3 linked regions of the Spartinivicinus poritis genome follow. The protein of the gene in region 3 interacts with the protein of the main gene of each other region in a pairwise test. Links are inferred from orthologs where the notes say so. Each region holds a gene or a part of one and is shown on either strand. Other genes may lie near its edges.

Evidence for each region.
Region 1: the proteins of dnaQ (region 3) and dnaX interact in binary tests that used the Escherichia coli proteins (3 or more experiments, as listed by UniProt). The link is inferred for Spartinivicinus poritis from one-to-one orthologs.
Region 2: the proteins of dnaQ (region 3) and dnaE interact in binary tests that used the Escherichia coli proteins (3 or more experiments, as listed by UniProt). The link is inferred for Spartinivicinus poritis from one-to-one orthologs.

The regions. Positions count from the first base shown.
Region 1 is NZ_JAPMOU010000063.1:17,393-22,945, reverse strand. Bases 1,563-4,544 are described here. They hold dnaX (DNA polymerase III subunit gamma/tau), read right to left. Parts: upstream 4,188-4,544; coding sequence 1,938-4,187; downstream 1,563-1,937. Other genes in these bases: ORQ98_RS26030 (YbaB/EbfC family nucleoid-associated protein), read right to left, coding at 1,571-1,897. Also shown: rnd (ribonuclease D), read right to left, coding at 1-896; recombination mediator RecR, read right to left, coding at 889-1,497; ORQ98_RS26020 (hypothetical protein), read left to right, coding at 4,749-5,117; ORQ98_RS26015 (DUF3179 domain-containing protein), read left to right, coding at 5,208-5,553. UniProt on the Escherichia coli protein: Part of the beta sliding clamp loading complex, which hydrolyzes ATP to load the beta clamp onto primed DNA to form the DNA replication pre-initiation complex.
Region 2 is NZ_JAPMOU010000001.1:47,620-54,217, forward strand. Bases 903-4,929 are described here. They hold dnaE (DNA polymerase III subunit alpha), read right to left. Parts: upstream 4,607-4,929; coding sequence 1,103-4,606; downstream 903-1,102. Other genes in these bases: accA (acetyl-CoA carboxylase carboxyl transferase subunit alpha), read right to left, coding at 903-968; ORQ98_RS00260 (substrate-binding periplasmic protein), read left to right, coding at 4,923-4,929. Also shown: more of accA, read right to left, coding at 6-902; more of ORQ98_RS00260, read left to right, coding at 4,930-5,762; rnhB (ribonuclease HII), read right to left, coding at 5,820-6,422; lpxB (lipid-A-disaccharide synthase), read right to left, coding at 6,419-6,598. UniProt on the Escherichia coli protein: DNA polymerase III is a complex, multichain enzyme responsible for most of the replicative synthesis in bacteria. This DNA polymerase also exhibits 3' to 5' exonuclease activity. The alpha chain is the DNA polymerase catalytic subunit.
Region 3 is NZ_JAPMOU010000003.1:166,795-172,143, forward strand. Bases 1,695-4,472 are described here. They hold dnaQ (DNA polymerase III subunit epsilon), read right to left. Parts: upstream 3,559-4,472; coding sequence 2,830-3,558; downstream 1,695-2,829. Other genes in these bases: nhaB (sodium/proton antiporter NhaB), read left to right, coding at 1,695-2,744; rnhA (ribonuclease HI), read right to left, coding at 3,720-4,160; ORQ98_RS03765 (class I SAM-dependent methyltransferase), read right to left, coding at 4,190-4,472. Also shown: ORQ98_RS03745 (FimL-related protein), read right to left, coding at 1-689; more of nhaB, read left to right, coding at 1,239-1,694; more of ORQ98_RS03765, read right to left, coding at 4,473-4,966; gloB (hydroxyacylglutathione hydrolase), read left to right, coding at 5,031-5,349. UniProt on the Escherichia coli protein: DNA polymerase III is a complex, multichain enzyme responsible for most of the replicative synthesis in bacteria. The epsilon subunit contain the editing function and is a proofreading 3'-5' exonuclease.

The sequences.
Region 1 (5,553 bases), on a different replicon or contig from region 3:
CACTGACCTGCAGGCTCTGCCGATGCTTTAGCAATAATACCACAAATCGTGCGACCCTCCCGAGCTACCTGGTCTTTACGAATGCCACGCACTTTGTCCAGCTGTACCAGCTTGCGAGGTTTAATCCGGGCTAACCACCACAGCTGATCATCCGTCAAGAGGCGATGACGGGGAATATCCCGCTTCCTTACTTCTTTTTCTCGCCAGGCCGCTAACTTTCGCAAAATAGCCAGCTCACTGCGACGCAGTTTCCAGGCTAATTTAACTTGTTGATAGGCATTCTCGGGTAAGAGAGGATTAGCCGCTTGCTCAATAAGTTGTTGACACTCCTCTTGTAACCAGCCAAGTCTTTGTTGTGTATTTAGCTGATTCAACAATGGCTGATAGAGTTGCCACAAGTAATGTACATCTAATGCTGCATAAGTAATTTGTGCATCCGATAGCGGTCGCTGTAACCAATCTGAGCGTGTTTCATCTTTAGCTAACTGAATACCCAATAGTTCAGTCACCAGGCGTTGATAGCCCACTGATGGCCCCAACCCCGAAAATGCTGCAGCCAACTGGGTATCAAACAGTGGTACGGGGAGTGTCCCTGTTAACTGTTGAAATATTTCCAGGTCCTCACTGCAAGCATGTAACACTTTGATGACTTGCGGGGCTGCAAGCACCTTGGCTAAAGGCTCAAAGTCAGTGACTTGCAAGGGGTCAATAAAAAATACCTGTTCAGCTGTTGCCAGCTGAATCAGACCTGGCTTTGCATAAAAAGTCTGGCAGCGGAAAAACTCAGTATCCAACGCTAAATGTGGCTGCTCTAACCAGGCAAGGGCATGCTGGGCTAAAGCCTCATTGGTTGTAATCCAGTGAGGAGAAGCAGGTGAATGCAATGTATCAGTCATTGATTAACCAGGGTTTACGTCCAGCCAATGCATGAGCTAACGTTCCACCATCGACATATTCCAGCTCGCCTCCCAAGGGAATACCATGCGCAATTCTTGATAATCTAACAGGTAAGCCCTGGAGCTGGTCTGCAATATAATGAGCGGTGGTCTCACCCTCTACGGTAGGGTTAGTGGCCAAAATCAACTCTTCAACCTGGTCTTGTTTTACCCGCCTAATCAACTGGTCCAAGCCCAGCTGCTCTGGACCAATTCCTTCAAGTGGTGACAAATGCCCCATTAGCACAAAATATAAACCGTTAAAGCCACCCGCTTGCTCAATCGCCAATACATCAGCGGGTGTTTCAACAACACAGATTGTTTCCCGTTGCCGCCGGCTGCTGCTGCAAATAGGGCAAAGTGAGGTTTCACATAAGGTTCGGCATTGCTGACAATTGCCTACCTGATTTGCAGCCTGCTGCAAACTATAAGACAGTTGCAATGCGCCTTGCCGGTCACGCTCCAGTAAGTGCAGTGCCATCCGTTGGGCTGATTTGGGACCTACACCGGGCAAACAGCGAAATGCAGCTATTAATTCAGAAATTAAAGGACTAAAAGACATAGGTGTGCTGTAACTGTCGACTAATGCACGAGAGGGGCACCACTAGAGTGCGTTACCCCTACCTCTCTGGCTGCTAAAATGGAAACTTAAAACCCTCAGGTAGCTTCATACCACCTGTCAGGTTGGCCATTTTATCTTGATTATTTTTTTCTACTTTACGTACTGCATCATTAACTGCAGCCGCAATTAAATCTTCAAGCATTTCTTTATCTTCTTGCAGCAAGCTAGGGTCAATATTCACTCGCTTAACATCATGGCGGCCTGTCATCACAATACTTACCAGCCCAGCACCAGACTCACCTGTCACTTCGGCATTGGCCAGTTCTTCTTGCACTTTTTGCATTTGCTCTTGCATTTGCTGGGCTTGTTTCATTAGGTTGCCCATACCACCTTTAAACATATAAAAACCTCATTTTGCTTTGGCTAAATACCAGTAATGCTTAAGAGTCGATTGGCATTACTGAGTTTTCGACGATTGTAGCAGAAAAGTGCTGCATTAATGCCTGCACATTTGGGTCGCTAATAATACTTTGTTCTGCTGCAGCTTGTCGCTCCCGTCGCTTCCGGGCACGATATGCGGCTGGGGTTTCTGCTTTAGTTGCTGTTACCTTATCAAGTGATACTTGAATTTCAGTAGCAAAATAATGAGATAGCGCCTGGCTCACCCGCTGAATCTGGCTGTCATTCAGTAATACCGTATGTTCTTTGGCAATACGAAAATACCAAAGCCCGGCAGTTATCTCGACCAGCTCCATTTGCTGAGCAATGGCATTAGCCGCACCACTGATTGATAACTGAGCATAGAGTTGCGGCCAATCTTCTGGCTTTACAGTGGTTAACGTAAATGTTTTTGCTACCTCTTCTTTAAGCATAGTCGCCGAAGCAGCAGGTTTAACCATTTCTGAAGTCGTTAACGTTGCTTCAACAGGTACTGCTGTTGCGGCAATGGCTTGCTTAAGCGCAGAGGTATTATCTACCTTTGTACTCGCTTGAGTTGCAGCAGCCCCAGTCATTGGTTGTTCCGCGCCCACAGCAGGAGTGGGGTAACTGGCAACTGGCTGCTCTGCTATAGGTGATGGTTGTTGATATGCACTGGCTGCGGAGTAGTCTTCATAATCCGGCACCATCGCTTCTGCATATTGTTGGTAGCTGGCCAGCTCAGCAGCAGCATCACTTGTCATTGTTGCCTGACTCACTTGCCCTGATGGCTGGTTAACATCGGTTTGACTGATATCAGTCACAGCTTGCTTGTATCCTGCAGGCTCTGGACTTTGCTCCAACCCACTAGCAGGTAACGCCTGTACCACAGCATTGGCAGGGCTTGACTCCACCACCTGTTGAGAAGTAGTAGGTTCCGTATGTTTAGGAGACACTGGCAATTGCTGAGGCTCTAGCGACTGTTGAGGCTCATTAGCAATGGTTGATTGACCAGGTAGGCTATTGGCTTCTAAGGAGTGAGTTTCCATAGAATTGGTTTCTGCTGCACTTGATGTATTACTGCCTTGGCCAGGCTGACAGACCTTATCATTGGACTTGTCATTGGCCTTATCAATGGGTGGTTCTTCAGTGCCAGGCAATGGCTGAGTCGGAGGTACTACTGGGCCTTGCTGAGGGCGAAAAGCCAGCATCCGTAACAATACCATTTCAAACCCTGAACGAGGGTCTGGTGCAATCGCTAAATCCTGCCGCCCTTGCAAACCAATCTGATAAAACAGTTGTACATCTTCTGCCGTCATGTCAGTGGCTAATCCCAATATTTGCTGCTGATCACCCTGACTGTTGTCGACAGCATCTGGCACCATTTGCGCCAACGCAACCCGGTGAAACACGGACAGCATATCTGCTAATACACTAATATAGTCAGGGGCAAATTCTGCTAAGTGAGCAACAGCCGCTAAGACAGCGACAGGCTGCTGACTAGCTAAAGCCTCAACTACTCGATAGACCTGCCGCTGATCAATCGTGCCTAACATGGCAGCGACTTTATCTTCTGTCACCTGGCCATTACCAAAAGCGATGGCTTGATCCGTCAGGCTTAATGCATCCCGCATACTGCCATCCGCAGCTCGACCTATTTGCCACAGTGCTGTTGACTCATAGCCTACCTGCTCGGCTTCCAACACCGTTGTCAGATAATCAACTATCCGCTCTGGCGACATATTTTTCAGGCCAAACTGTAAACACCGAGACAAAATCGTGATTGGCAGTTTTTGCGGGTCTGTGGTTGCCAACAAAAACTTCACATGAGGTGGCGGTTCTTCAAGGGTTTTGAGTAATGCATTAAAACTGTGAGCTGACAGCATATGCACCTCGTCAATCAGGTATACTTTAAACCGACCACGGGTAGGCGCATACTGCACATTATCCAACAGTTCGCGGGTATCCTCTACTTTGGTTCGGGATGCCGCATCCACTTCTAGCAGGTCAACAAAACGTCCCTGGTCGATTTCCTGACAGGCAGAACATTGGCCACAAGGCTCCGAGCTAATACCCGTTTCACAGTTCAAACATTTGGCTAAAATACGAGCAATGGTGGTTTTCCCCACCCCTCGCGTGCCAGTAAACAAATAGGCATGGTGTAACCGGCCATGATCCAATGCATTAATTAATGCCTGGAGTACATGATTTTGTCCAACCATAGCTTTAAATGTTTTTGGCCGCCACTTTCTGGCCAATACCTGATAGCTCATTTAGCTGCCTGAAATCGCTGATTGATGAGATGTTGCATACTACTTTACCTACCGCAACAGATAAAACCTCTCAGTATATCAAACTTTGCTTTTACGCCTAAGAGTTTACTAAGGGACATGCACCTGTAGGATAATATGGAAAGCCTAATGACTGCGTCATTTCTATTATCAGATACCAGGCAAAAGGATACTTGAGTTGCAAGGTCGATACTGCTTTAATAGGCTCACAATATTGACCACTGATGCTATTTTTATACATAAAGTTTGACTATATTGAGCGCTGGGTAAATGGCTATTGGCCAGCAAAAAACTTTAAAACATAAGCAGTACTCAGTAACTTTTAACAGAAAAATATAGACGTTAACTTATTATCAACTAATTCAACATACATCAAGAATAGGACTGACGTCCTTGCCAACCTGCTAACCTAAGCAAGGTGGATTCCGGTGACGGAGATGTGGCATGGCCCCATTGAAATGCGATAGCGCATCAAGGCCAAGCAACTAAATAGGCTCTCTCAAACCAAACGTCAGTTCTCTGTTTAAGTAGCAGGAGAACACGATGATCAACCAACACCTTTTTCAGCATACCAATACAAATGCCTTTGCTCCTTTGCCCAAGCCTGCGGATATTACCTCTCAACAGGAGCTTGCTGAATTTGCTGGTCATGTTGAGCACCAACAGTATCACTGCCTGCTCTATTACTGGGCCAGCCAACTGTGGATTAAACAACCGAGGCGCCACAGCAAACCATTCTGGGTAGTGTATGTTGAATACCGCGACCATACGCGTAGTTGCTGCTACCAGCCATTTTACTTTGGCAGTTTACCCTTGGCTCGCCAGTTTATCCGCCAGCAAGTCACTCACTGTCAGCTGCCGGGTATTTCCCCTAAAGCCACCCGAGAGTCTCCCATTAAACGTGCGCATTAAGCAGTAGCAGAGGAAGCAAAAAAATCTGAAAGAAACCCAACCCAAAGGGTTTCTTTATAGGTATACCAGCAACTTAGAGATACATAAGTAATGCGTTACTTATCTCTGGTTTACACCCTGAGTAGCTTGTTGTTGAGCACCTTGCTCAGCCAAATACTAGCGGCAGAAAGTCACTGGCTATCTAATAATGGCTTTAACCTGACCAACAGTACTATCCCAGCAGAGAAAATTTTTCACGGTGGGCCACCCCGTGATGGTATTCCCGCTATTGACCAACCTCAGTTTGTGAAAGCAGCACAAGCTCAAGCCTTTCTAAAGCCTGAAGATCGAGTACTCGGTGTAACAATCAATGGCCACAGTAAGGCCTACCCAATTAAAATCCTGAACTACCATGAAATCGTTAATGACACGATTAATCGCCAGCCAGTCACAATCA
Region 2 (6,598 bases), on a different replicon or contig from region 3:
ATCAATTACTGGCCAAACGAACCATACGACATCAAGCGCTTGTACCGTAAATCCAACAGTTCATCAGTTGAGTGACGCTTTAGTACGTCCAGCTCTTTAATCAGTGATTCTTTAATACTGGCGGCCATCTGTACAGGATCCCGGTGGGCACCGCCTAACGGTTCTGGAATCAGCCGATCAACAAAACCAAGTTCTAGTAAACGGTCAGCGGTAATCCCCATTGCCTCTGCAGCATCAGCGGCTTTTTCAGCACTTTTCCATAAAATAGACGCACAGCCTTCTGGAGATATCACCGAATAAGTAGAGTATTGCAGCATCATGAGATGATCACATACACCAACTGCCAATGCACCACCTGAGCCCCCTTCTCCGATCACTGTGGAAATAATAGGTGCTTTCAAACGGGACATGACCGCCAGGTTATAAGCAATTGCTTCACTTTGACCACGCTCTTCCGCATCAATACCAGGGTATGCGCCTGGCGTATCGATAAACGTCAATACAGGTATTTTAAACCGCTCAGCTAACTCCATTAGCCGGCAAGCTTTTCGATAGCCTTCTGGTTTAGGCATACCAAAATTGCGGCGAACTTTTTCTTTAACATCACGGCCTTTTTGATGACCAATAATCATCACTGGCTGATTTTCCAGTTTACCAATACCACCTACTATCGACTGGTCATCTGCAAACTTACGATCGCCATGTAATTCGTCAAAGTCATTAAAAATATGCTCAACATAATCAAAAGTATATGGCCGCTGAGGGTGACGAGCGATTTGTGCTCGCTGCCAAGCGGTTAGCTTGCTGAAAACCTGCTGAGTTAGCGACTTACTTTTAGTCTTAAGCTTTTCTATTTCCTCAGCAATATCAATATCATAACTGCTGTTCTGCTCAGTTGAACTGAGACTTTCTATTTTGGCTTCCAGCTCTGCAATCGGCTGCTCAAAATCTAGGTATTGGGGGTTCATAGTCGTAATTCTTGCCTTACTATTACGGTGGCTGCTAACGGATTATGCCCAACTAAAAAGGAGCATAAGATACGTGATTGTGACTACTTAGTCGAGTGCAGTGACACAATAGACCTGTTTTATCATTTAACAAATTATCTATACTGCAACTCAACTGAATTTTTTCCATACTGTTTCTTCAACGCTTGAATAAGCTCATCAGTTGGGGCTACACGCCATTGATCAGCCAATATCAATTTAGCCTTAGCATCATGTTTTTGGTATTCAATGGTAACAGGTAGCTGCCCCTTATACTCTGCCAGTAGGGTAGCTAAGTTTTCTACAAAGTCTCGCTTAAAAGTTTGCTCCGGAATTACTAACTGAAGCTGTCGTGCATATTTACTGCGTGCTTCCGTTAAATTAGCTAATGACTTAGCGCGCACTTTCAAGTTATTAGTGTAGTCATCATGACTTACCTCACCCTCCACAATAACCAGTGCATCTTTTTCCAGCTGTTGCTGATACTGTTCAAATTGATCTGAAAATACAGAAACTTCAATTCTTGCAGTACGATCATCCAAAGTGATAAAAGCCATTTTCTGGCCACGCTTGTTACGCATGACTCGCAAAGCAACAATTAATCCTGCGATGTATTGGCTTTCTCGGGCCGGCCGTAAATCAACAATGCGGTTTCTAATAATGTGCTTAATTTCAGACTCATACTGATCTATGGGGTGGCCAGTTAAATACAGCCCAAGCGTTTCTTTTTCTCCTACCAAACGCTGGTTATCAGGCCACTCATAGGCGTTATAGTAATATTCATAACAGTCTTGCTCCGTTTCAGCCATCAGCTCCCCAAACAAGTCACCATGACCACTATCTTGGCTTTTTGCCTCTTGATCAGCTGCTTTTAACGCATCTTCCATAGCAGCAAACAAGACCGCTCGATTCTTACCAAGAAATGCCATTTTCTGATATTGAGCTGGGCCCAGCCGGTCTAAAGCCCCTGAGCGTACCAGGGCTTCCATCACCCGTTTATTAATTTTTTTACCATCTATGCGTTTACAAAAATCAAATAAATCCTTAAAAGCACCCCCCTCTTTTCGCGCTTCAACGATGGCTTCAATCGGGCCTTCTCCAACCCCTTTAATCGCACCTAAGCCGTAGACGATGTCGTCCTGATCACTCACGGTAAATTTATATTCACTGATATTCACATTGGGTGGTGTAATATTCAGCTTCATCGAGCGGCATTCTTCAATCAGAATCACTACTTTATCAGTGTTATGAATATCTGAAGACAACACCGCAGCCATAAACTCTGCTGGGAAATAGGCTTTCAGCCAGGCTGTTTGATAAGAAACTAGCGCGTAAGCAGCTGAATGAGACTTGTTAAATCCATAGCCTGCAAATTTTTCCATCAAGTCAAAAATATAAGTCGCTTGTTCTGCAGGAATGCTATTGTCTGAAGCACCTTTATTAAATATTTCCCGCTGCTTGGCCATTTCTTCAGGCTTTTTCTTACCCATGGCTCGACGGAGCATGTCAGCCTGACCTAAGGTGTAATTAGCCAGTACCTGAGCAATCTGCATAACCTGTTCCTGATACAGAATGACTCCATAAGTGTTGGATAGTACTGGCTCCAAATCAGGGTGCGGGTATTCTACGGTGGCACGACCATGCTTACGATTAATAAAGTCATCTACCATCCCTGACTGAAGTGGTCCTGGCCGGAATAATGCCACCAACGCAATAATATCTTCAAAACAACTGGGCAGTAGGCGCTTAATCAACTCCTTCATTCCACGGGATTCAAGCTGAAACACGGCAGTTGTCTCTGCTCGCTGCAATAGCTTAAAAACTAATTCATCTGCTAAGTTTATCTGGCTAATATCAATAGGCGCTTCACTTTTAATCGCTCGACGCTTATTAATGGTTTCTAATGCCCAATCAATAATCGTTAGAGTTCTTAGCCCCAAAAAGTCAAACTTAACCAACCCAGCCTGTTCAACATCATCTTTATCAAACTGGGTAACTAAGCCATGGCCTTCCTCATCACAATAAAGGGGGGCAAAGTCTGTGAGCTTAGTTGGCGCTATTACAACTCCACCCGCATGCTTCCCTACATTTCGAGTGGTCCCTTCCAGCTTAAGCGCCATCTCCCAAATTTCTTGGGCAGCTTCATCGCTAGCTAAAAACTCACGAATGGTTTCTTCTTGCTCATAGGCTTTGGATAAAGTCATCCCTACTTCAAAGGGAATCATTTTAGACAGCTTGTCAGCCAATCCATATGACTTGCCCTGCACCCTCGCAACATCTCGCACAACCGCTTTTGCAGCCATAGTACCGAAGGTAATAATTTGGGAAACGGCATCCCGACCATAGTTCTGCGCAACATAATCAATGACCCGGTCCCGGCCATCCATACAGAAGTCAACATCAAAGTCAGGCATGGACACCCGCTCTGGATTCAAAAACCGCTCAAATAGCAAATCATATTCTAACGGGTCAAGGTCAGTAATTTTTTGGGCATAGGCTACCAGCGAGCCTGCACCCGACCCCCTGCCTGGCCCTACCGGAACACCGTTATTTTTCGCCCATTGGATAAAGTCCATCACGATTAGGAAATAACCGGGAAACCCCATCTGTAGGATAATATCCAATTCAAAATTCAGTCGATCAATATACTGCTGGTGCAGGTTTTCATAGTCTGGTGTAGCTGGGTCTAAGGTAATAGCCAACCTTTCTTCAAGCCCTTGATGGGAAAACTCACGGAAAAACTGATCCATGGTTTTCCCTTCTGGCACCGGATATTCTGGCAAAAAATATTTGCCTAGCTGTACCTCAATCGTACAACGTTTGGCAATTTCTACTGTATTGGCCAGTGCTTCTGGAATATCGGCAAATAGCTCTACCATTTCCTCTGGAGAGCGCAAATACTGTTGTTCACTGTACCTTCGTGGACGACGAGGGTCGTCTAATACTCGGCCCTCACCAATACACACCCTTGCTTCATGAGCATCGAAGTCTTCTTGATGTAAAAAACGGACATCATTGGTTGCAACAACAGGACAACAACAAGCTTCAGCAAGCGCCACTGCAGCATGTAAATATTCTTCATCATTTTCACGCCCAGTCCGCTGTAACTCTAAATAAAAACGATCAGGAAAAATCGCCTGCCACTCTTTAACTAATGACTCAGCTTGCTGCTGATGACCAGCCAATAGTGCACAACCAATTTCACTTAGTTTTCCCCCAGAAATGGCTATTAGCCCTGCTGACTTTTGCTTAAGCCAATCCTTTTTGATTATGGCTTTTTCATGATGTTGATTGATTTGATAAGCCTGTGAAATAAGCTCCGTTAAATTACGATAGCCTTCTTTATTTTGTATTAATAATAACATCGGCAATGGAGAAGCACTGGCTTCATCATTTTCCAGCCAAAGATCTGCACCACAGATAGGTTTAATCCCTGAAGCCAGTGCTGCTTTGTAAAACTTAACTAAAGCATATAAATTCATTTGGTCAGTCACAGCAACAGCAGGCATTCCTTTAGCTACTGTTTCAGCAATCAAAGGCTTGATTTTTACAATACCATCAATCAGTGAATATTCTGTATGTAATCGCAGATGAACAAAATTTGGCGCGTTATTAGACATGGAGTCCTCTAAAGCCTAAATGACTAAACATAAAATCTTTTGCGGCTATAATAAGTTTGGCTATGCCAGTTTAATTAATGACCTAGGAGTCACCTGAATACCGTATTTTCACAACATCACAGTTCAGCTATTTTATAAAACCCAAATTTATTTACTAGCCCGAATATTTCTTCTGCTCTCAATGAACCTGTAAGCTCTATCAAAACAGCCCACTTATTGGTTTATTTGCAAAAGACTCGCACCTAACAAAAAAGTGTGTTTTCATTACTAGTCACGTGAAATACAACAAAATTGAAAACCATGTAGAGTCACACCAATGCTTTGCCCTAGTCCACAACAAATACTACAACACCGACTAGTTTGCCTGATTGTTGTGCTGACTTTAATAAGTATTTCCAGTCAAGCTGCTGCTAACTGTTCCCGAATTAAAATATCAGGCAACCCAGAATACCCACCATTATTATGGCGAGACAGAACTAATCCTAAGCAGCTAACAGGGGTTAGCATTGCTTTGCTAAAGCGGGCCGTAGAAAGTTTAGATATAACCGTTGATGCCATTTACGTTGGCCCTTGGTCCCGCGCCCAGGCAAAAATTAAAGCTAATGAGCTGGATATGTTGGCAGGTGCTTTTTTAACCGTCGAACGTACTACTTATATGGAGTATGTTAAGCCCGCTTATACACAGGTTGCCAATGTTGTATTTGTTGCCAATGGTAAAGGCTTTAAATTTAAACGCTGGAGCGACCTTAAAAATAAACGTGGTGCAACTCTCATAAACAACAGCTTTGGGCAAAAGTTCGACCAATATGCTCAGGATCACTTAGCCCTTTATGGTGTTCGATCCTTAGAAATTGCTTTTAAGCTCTTACTTGCAAAACGAGCAGACTATGTAGTCTATGAACTTTATCCTGGGCTTGCCTACGCAAAAGCAATGGGAGTTAACCAAGAGATACGTCACTTCACTAATTATATTAACTCCGAGCCTTTATATTATACCTTTGCCTTAAAGTCTCCCTGCCTTGAAAAAAACCTTACCAAGCACTTGAGCGACTTTATTCACAGCCAAAAAAATACTCGTTTAGAAAAAGAACTATTAGAAGAGTACTTACAGCTTTGGCAAAATCAGGCCCACTTAGCCCTGGATGCGCCACCTTGATCCGCCACAAAAATAACCTCAACTTGTAGCAGGATATAAGCCATTCAAGATGCTAAATTAGCTTTCTAGCAGCCTCTGGACAGGCTTAAATGAACGCCGATAAATAGGGGCTACCCCCTGTTTTTCAAGAGCCGCTAAGTGCGCTTTGGTAGGATAGCCTTTATGCTTGGCTAAACCATAACCAGGATACTGCTGATCCAACACATGCATTTCCCTGTCCCGAGTCACTTTAGCCAAAATAGATGCTGCAGCAATTGCCTGCACTTGAGAATCACCTTTAACCACAGCCTGACTAGGATAAGGAAGTTCTGGACAACGATTACCATCAATAAGCACAAGCTCTGGCTTAACTGATAAACCTAACACTGCTCGCTGCATTGCCAGCATGGTGGCATGCAAAATATTGAGCTGGTCAATTTCCTCAACCTCGGCCCGGCCGATATGCCATGCTAAGGCTCGTTGCTGAATAACGTCAAAGAGTTGCTCACGCTTTTTATCAGTCAGTTTTTTTGAGTCATTTAAACCTTCAATAGGCTGGTTAGGATCTAAAATCACTGCAGCAGTCACTACAGCTCCACACAGCGGACCTCTACCTACCTCATCAACACCTGCAACTAACTGATGCTGAGCAATTTCCCAGTTTATTTCAGACTGACTCATTTTATAAATTGATCCGCTACTAGTTGACTAACAACTTGAGCAGCTTTATCGCTGGCTTGACAGCGTAGCTGCTGATGTAACTCTAAAAATAATGCTTCAGTTTGCGCCCAGCTATTATTGCCTGCCAAGTTTGCCAGTGAAGCTGTTGTTAAATTATCGACAGTTGCAGCAGACTG
Region 3 (5,349 bases):
TTTCTAGGTTTGGTAATCTGCATTTGTGTAGCACTAAAACCATCCAAGGCTGCTGCCGCTACCCATAACAGCTTACCTACTTTTAAATGCCCATATAAGCTGTACAAACGAGAAACTGCCCGTGACATCAGCCCTACGCTACTGTATGGCTGCTCATTCTTAAACAGCCCCAATAAGCCAATTTGATACATATGGCGAAGCCTACGAGTACTTTGTAACAGCTCATCCTGGGTAACTTCTGCTTTAGGCTGTAAATCTAGTGGCGTATCAAGGCGCACGGCAAAAAAGTGGCTTTCGGGTAAAGTAGGTTGATGCCTGGCCTCACGCATATCATTAATGGTAGGTATCAATAACTCAGGCAGCTCTGCTTTATTTAATAGCAAATATTCAAGATAGCGATTTAAAACAAATAAAGCATTTCCTAATGCACTTAACGTTTCGTCTTTTTCTTGCGAAGCGCCTGCGGGGATATCAGTCGCCAAGTTGACCATTTCCTGAGCGAGTAACTCAGCACCACTCATTTCAATTAAGCTGAGTGTTCCCCTAATCTGCTGAAGATAATCGACACAAGACTGAATGTGGCCACTATTTTCACGATCTTCTATAAAGCTCTCTAGACTACTCTCTGCATTCTGGATGGTTGCTTCCAACTCTTCCCGAACCAGATTAAGTGATGTAGCTCCAGCCATTCGTCGAAAACTCCAAACCTCAATAAATTAAACCAGCAGTGCCCGTTATCTTGATTAGTATAGTTAGTTGCTGAGCCAAGCTACACAGTAATATACCTATTGTTTTGTATAAGTGTAATTATGAACGAGTTCCTTGGCACAGCAAAACATGCACTCACTCTGTGGAAAGCTGACCACACTGATTGCTTATAGTCTAAACTAACCGCAACCATGGTCATAAAAAAAATACTTAACAAGCATTATAGTAATGAGAACACACAGAGTATGCCAACTATACCAAGCAATTAATAAAAAATCAGTTATTAACTATCTAAGAGAACCTCTCTTTTATATAGGAGGATTGACTGTTTGAGCTTCTAATCATAACCAAAAGCGATATAATGCGCTGCGATCAGGCCTCATGCCATGATCAAACTGTCATAGTGAGTAGCTTATTAGCCGACAGTTTTTGGTTAAATAAAGTTCATTTTTTAAGCTAAAAAAGTCAGCACCCAAACCAGGCTACAATCGCGCATAACAAAATAATGGATAAGTAAGTAGGTACCATTTATGCCAAGCACTCTTAAAAGTGCTTTTATGCACAATTTCTTGGGATATGCCGCCGACTGGTATAAATACACCATTATCGGTTTCCTAATTATTAACCCCTTTATTTTATATCTGATGGGACCCACTATAGCTGGCTGGGCGCTTGTTGCAGAGTTTATTTTCACTTTAGCCATGGCACTAAAGTGCTACCCTCTACAGCCAGGAGGCTTACTGGTTATCGAAGCCATTGTCTTGGGGATGACATCACCTGATGCACTTAAGCATGAAGTAGAACAAAACTTTCCCGTTATCCTGCTCCTGATGTTTATGGTTGCAGGGATCTACTTTATGAAAGATTTACTGCTGTTTACGTTTACCAAAATCCTGATTTCTGTTCGCTCAAAAATCATCCTATCTCTGCTGTTTTCCATTGTTGCTGCGGTTTTATCCGCATTTCTTGATGCGTTAACAGTGACCGCCGTTGTTATCAGTGTCGGCGTTGGCTTTTACTCTGTTTATCATAAAGTTGCTTCTGGCAAAAAATTTCAACACTCAGAGCATGACCCCCATGCTGATGACAGTATTGTGGATATTCACCGACGTGACTTAGAACAGTTTCGCGCTTTTTTGCGTAGTTTAATGATGCATGCTGCTGTTGGTACAGCCCTGGGTGGTGTGTGTACCATGGTCGGTGAGCCACAAAACCTGTTAATTGCAGAAAAAGTAGGCTGGGATTTCGTTGCTTTCTTCTTGGTCATGATGCCAGTCACTATGCCTGTTCTTGCCGCAGGTTTATTAACAGTCATTGTTTTAGAAAAAACCCACTGGTTTGGCTATGGGGAACAAATTCCTGAAAGTGTTAGAACTGTCTTGGTTGACTTTGCCAAAGAAGAAGCGGCACAACGAAATAAAAAGGATATTGCCAGCTTAATCATTCAAGCTATCGCGGGCATTCTACTGGTTTTAGGACTTGCCTTTCATGTAGCAGAAGTCGGCTTTATTGGGCTATTGGTGATTGTGGTAATTACCGCGTTCACTGGCATTATTGAAGAGCATCAAATTGGTAAAGCCTTTGAAGAGGCACTCCCATTTACCGCGCTACTTGTCGTATTTTTTGGGATCGTAGCAGTTATTCATGACCAACACCTGTTTTCCCCTATTATAAACTGGGTATTAGAAATGGATAAGTCTGCTCAGCCTGGTATGTTCTTTATTGCTAACGGTTTATTATCAATGATCAGCGACAACGTATTTGTTGCCACTGTTTATATTAACGAAGTGAAACAAGTATTTGATAATGGTCTAATTAGCAAGGAACATTTTGAAAAATTGGCGATTGCCATTAACACTGGCACCAACTTACCGAGTGTGGCTACGCCTAATGGTCAGGCTGCTTTCTTGTTCCTGCTAACTTCAGCCTTAGCCCCACTCATTCGGCTGTCCTATGGCAAAATGGTGGTTATGGCGTTTCCTTACACATTAGTGTTAGGTGGCGTAGGCTATGCCATGGTAACCCACTTTATTTAATAAACCGCAAACGATCATAAACCCTGAAAATCACTGCCCTCTAATGCCGCTAATTACGGCAGGGAGGGCTTTAAACTGTCTTCACTTAGTTACTGCTTTCATACTTATCTCGCCATACACACTGGCCTTGATTTGCAATGGCATCAAGCTTTGCCTCATGTGCCACTATTTCTTCGGCAGAAGCATTAATCACAGGTAGCGGTGAGCGATTGGCAGCCAGTCGCTTGATTTGACTCTGACCACTCTGCCCTCCCTCTTGATTTTGATTACTGCCACCAAAGGCAAGTGCTGTTTGCCCACCCGTCATTAGCAGATAAACATCTGCTAATATTTCCGCATCCAATAATGCACCATGATAAGTTCGGGCTGAGTTATCAACCCCATAACGTTTACACAGTGCATCCAAATTATTTTTAGCACCTGGATGCTTACTTCTTGCTAACACTAATGAATCTGTAATACGACAATAGTTTTCTATTGGGCCAGGGTTAGTAGCAGCCAACATGCCAAACTCATGATTAATAAACCCCACATCAAAGGGAGCATTATGAATAACTAACTCAGCCCCTTTGATAAACTCAAAAAACTCTGCCGCTACGGCAGCAAATACCGGTTTATCTGCCAGCATTTCATTGGTAATGCCATGAACTTCAATTGCTTCCTGTTCCACTTCACGCTGAGGGTTAATGTATTGGTGGTAGGAATTACCTGTCAATTTGCGATTAATGACCTCAACGCAGCCTATTTCGATAATTCGGTGACCTTGCTTAGGGTCGATACCTGTGGTTTCAGTATCCAGCACAATCGTGCGCATCGTGTTGCTACCTGATTTAATGTTGTGTTAATGAAAAATTTACGACAAAAGCCTTGTAATATACACAATATGAATGGTTTTTAGGTGCGGCCATTGAGTGACGAGGCCCCATGAGCCTATAAATAATAGGTGATTGGGGCGAGGAATGAAGATAACAAAATCTAGAAATCATTCGTGAAGGGTATACCCTGATTTGCTAGTTCATCCGCTCGTTCATTTTCAGGGTGTCCACTGTGGCCTTTTACCCAACACCATTGTACTTGATGCTTACTGGTTTGCTCTGCCAGCTGCTGCCATAAGTCCTGGTTTTTGACTGGTTGATTCGCTGATGTACGCCAGTTGCGGGCGACCCAACGAGGTAACCACTGGGTAATTCCCTGGCGAACATATTGCGAGTCAGTCGTAATACTCACATCACAAGAGCGTTTCAAAGCTTTCAGCCCTTCAATTGCAGCCATTAATTCCATCCGGTTATTGGTGGTATTTTCTTCACCACCAAATAACTCTTTTTCAACATTCCCATAACGGAGGAGAACCCCCCACCCTCCAGGTCCTGGATTACCTTTACAAGCACCATCAGTAAAAATTTCAACTTGCTTCATCAAACGCTCAATTATCCAATTAAAACAACTTATCGCCTGGTTGTTGGTTCAGCCAGGGGTAGTGTCACTACCTTAGGAGCTGTTGGTCGCCACAGTGGTTTTATTGGCGTCATCCCCACAGTCTCCTTGGTGGCCTGCATTATATAAAAACTACCAATGCCTAGCCCAATGGATTCACAGTAGCGATCCAACTTCGTGGGGTACTGGGTATCAGCCAGCTTCACTGCAGGATAACAGACCTTATCAAGAGCAAACCCAAGTAACTTAAACCAGTCTTGTAAGCGCCCAGGGTGAATAAAATGGGCTTGACGTAAAAATTTGTAATGAGGGAACCCAAGACCACGCCACAGGTTCAATAAGCTATAGGGGTTAAACCCAAGCACAATGAGCTTACCTCCTGGAATAATGGCTTTATTTGCTTCAGAAAGCAGCCGGTGAGGGTTTTCAAAAAACTCTAACGCATGATGGAGAAACACCATATCAACACTGTTAGGCTGTATCGGCCATTCAGTGAGGGAGCCTTGTAATTGCGAGCAGTTGGTTGTAATCAGGCGTGGCGTTAAAATGACTTTGTGGGCGATTCTACAGGCATCAACCAGCCGTAAATCTGGAGAAACCCCCACTTGCACGAGGTGATAACCAAAATTATAAGGCAACCAATGTTCTAGTTGCTGGGCTTGGATGGCGAGTAGTCGCACCCCCAAAGGTGAGGATAACCAACGGTGCAACTCTGGCAGCAGCCGGTAAAATGCCCGATGCTGGCCACTGAACCAGCGCTCAGGTTCTGTTGTATTATTAAACAGCATGGCAGGCTCTTTGTCTGTTGTAGTCAGTTGCTTTCATTTCTTTATTGACAGGATACGCCTAACAATGATTCACGTCAGCCCCATTTCAGCTTTTAATGATAACTATATTTGGCTACTCAGCTGTTCAGATACACATACAGCTTGGGTGGTAGATCCAGGAGATGCGGCGCCTGTTAACCAATACCTAAACCAGCACCAACTTACCCTGGCAGGCATTTTAATTACTCATCACCACTATGATCATGTGGGAGGCTTGAAGACTTTATTAAAGCAACACAACCCTGTCACATATGGCCCAGCTAATGAAAGCATTGAAGGGATTCAACACTCACTCTCAGCAAATGACTTACTAAATGTACTAGGCGCTGAATTTCAAGTCCTTG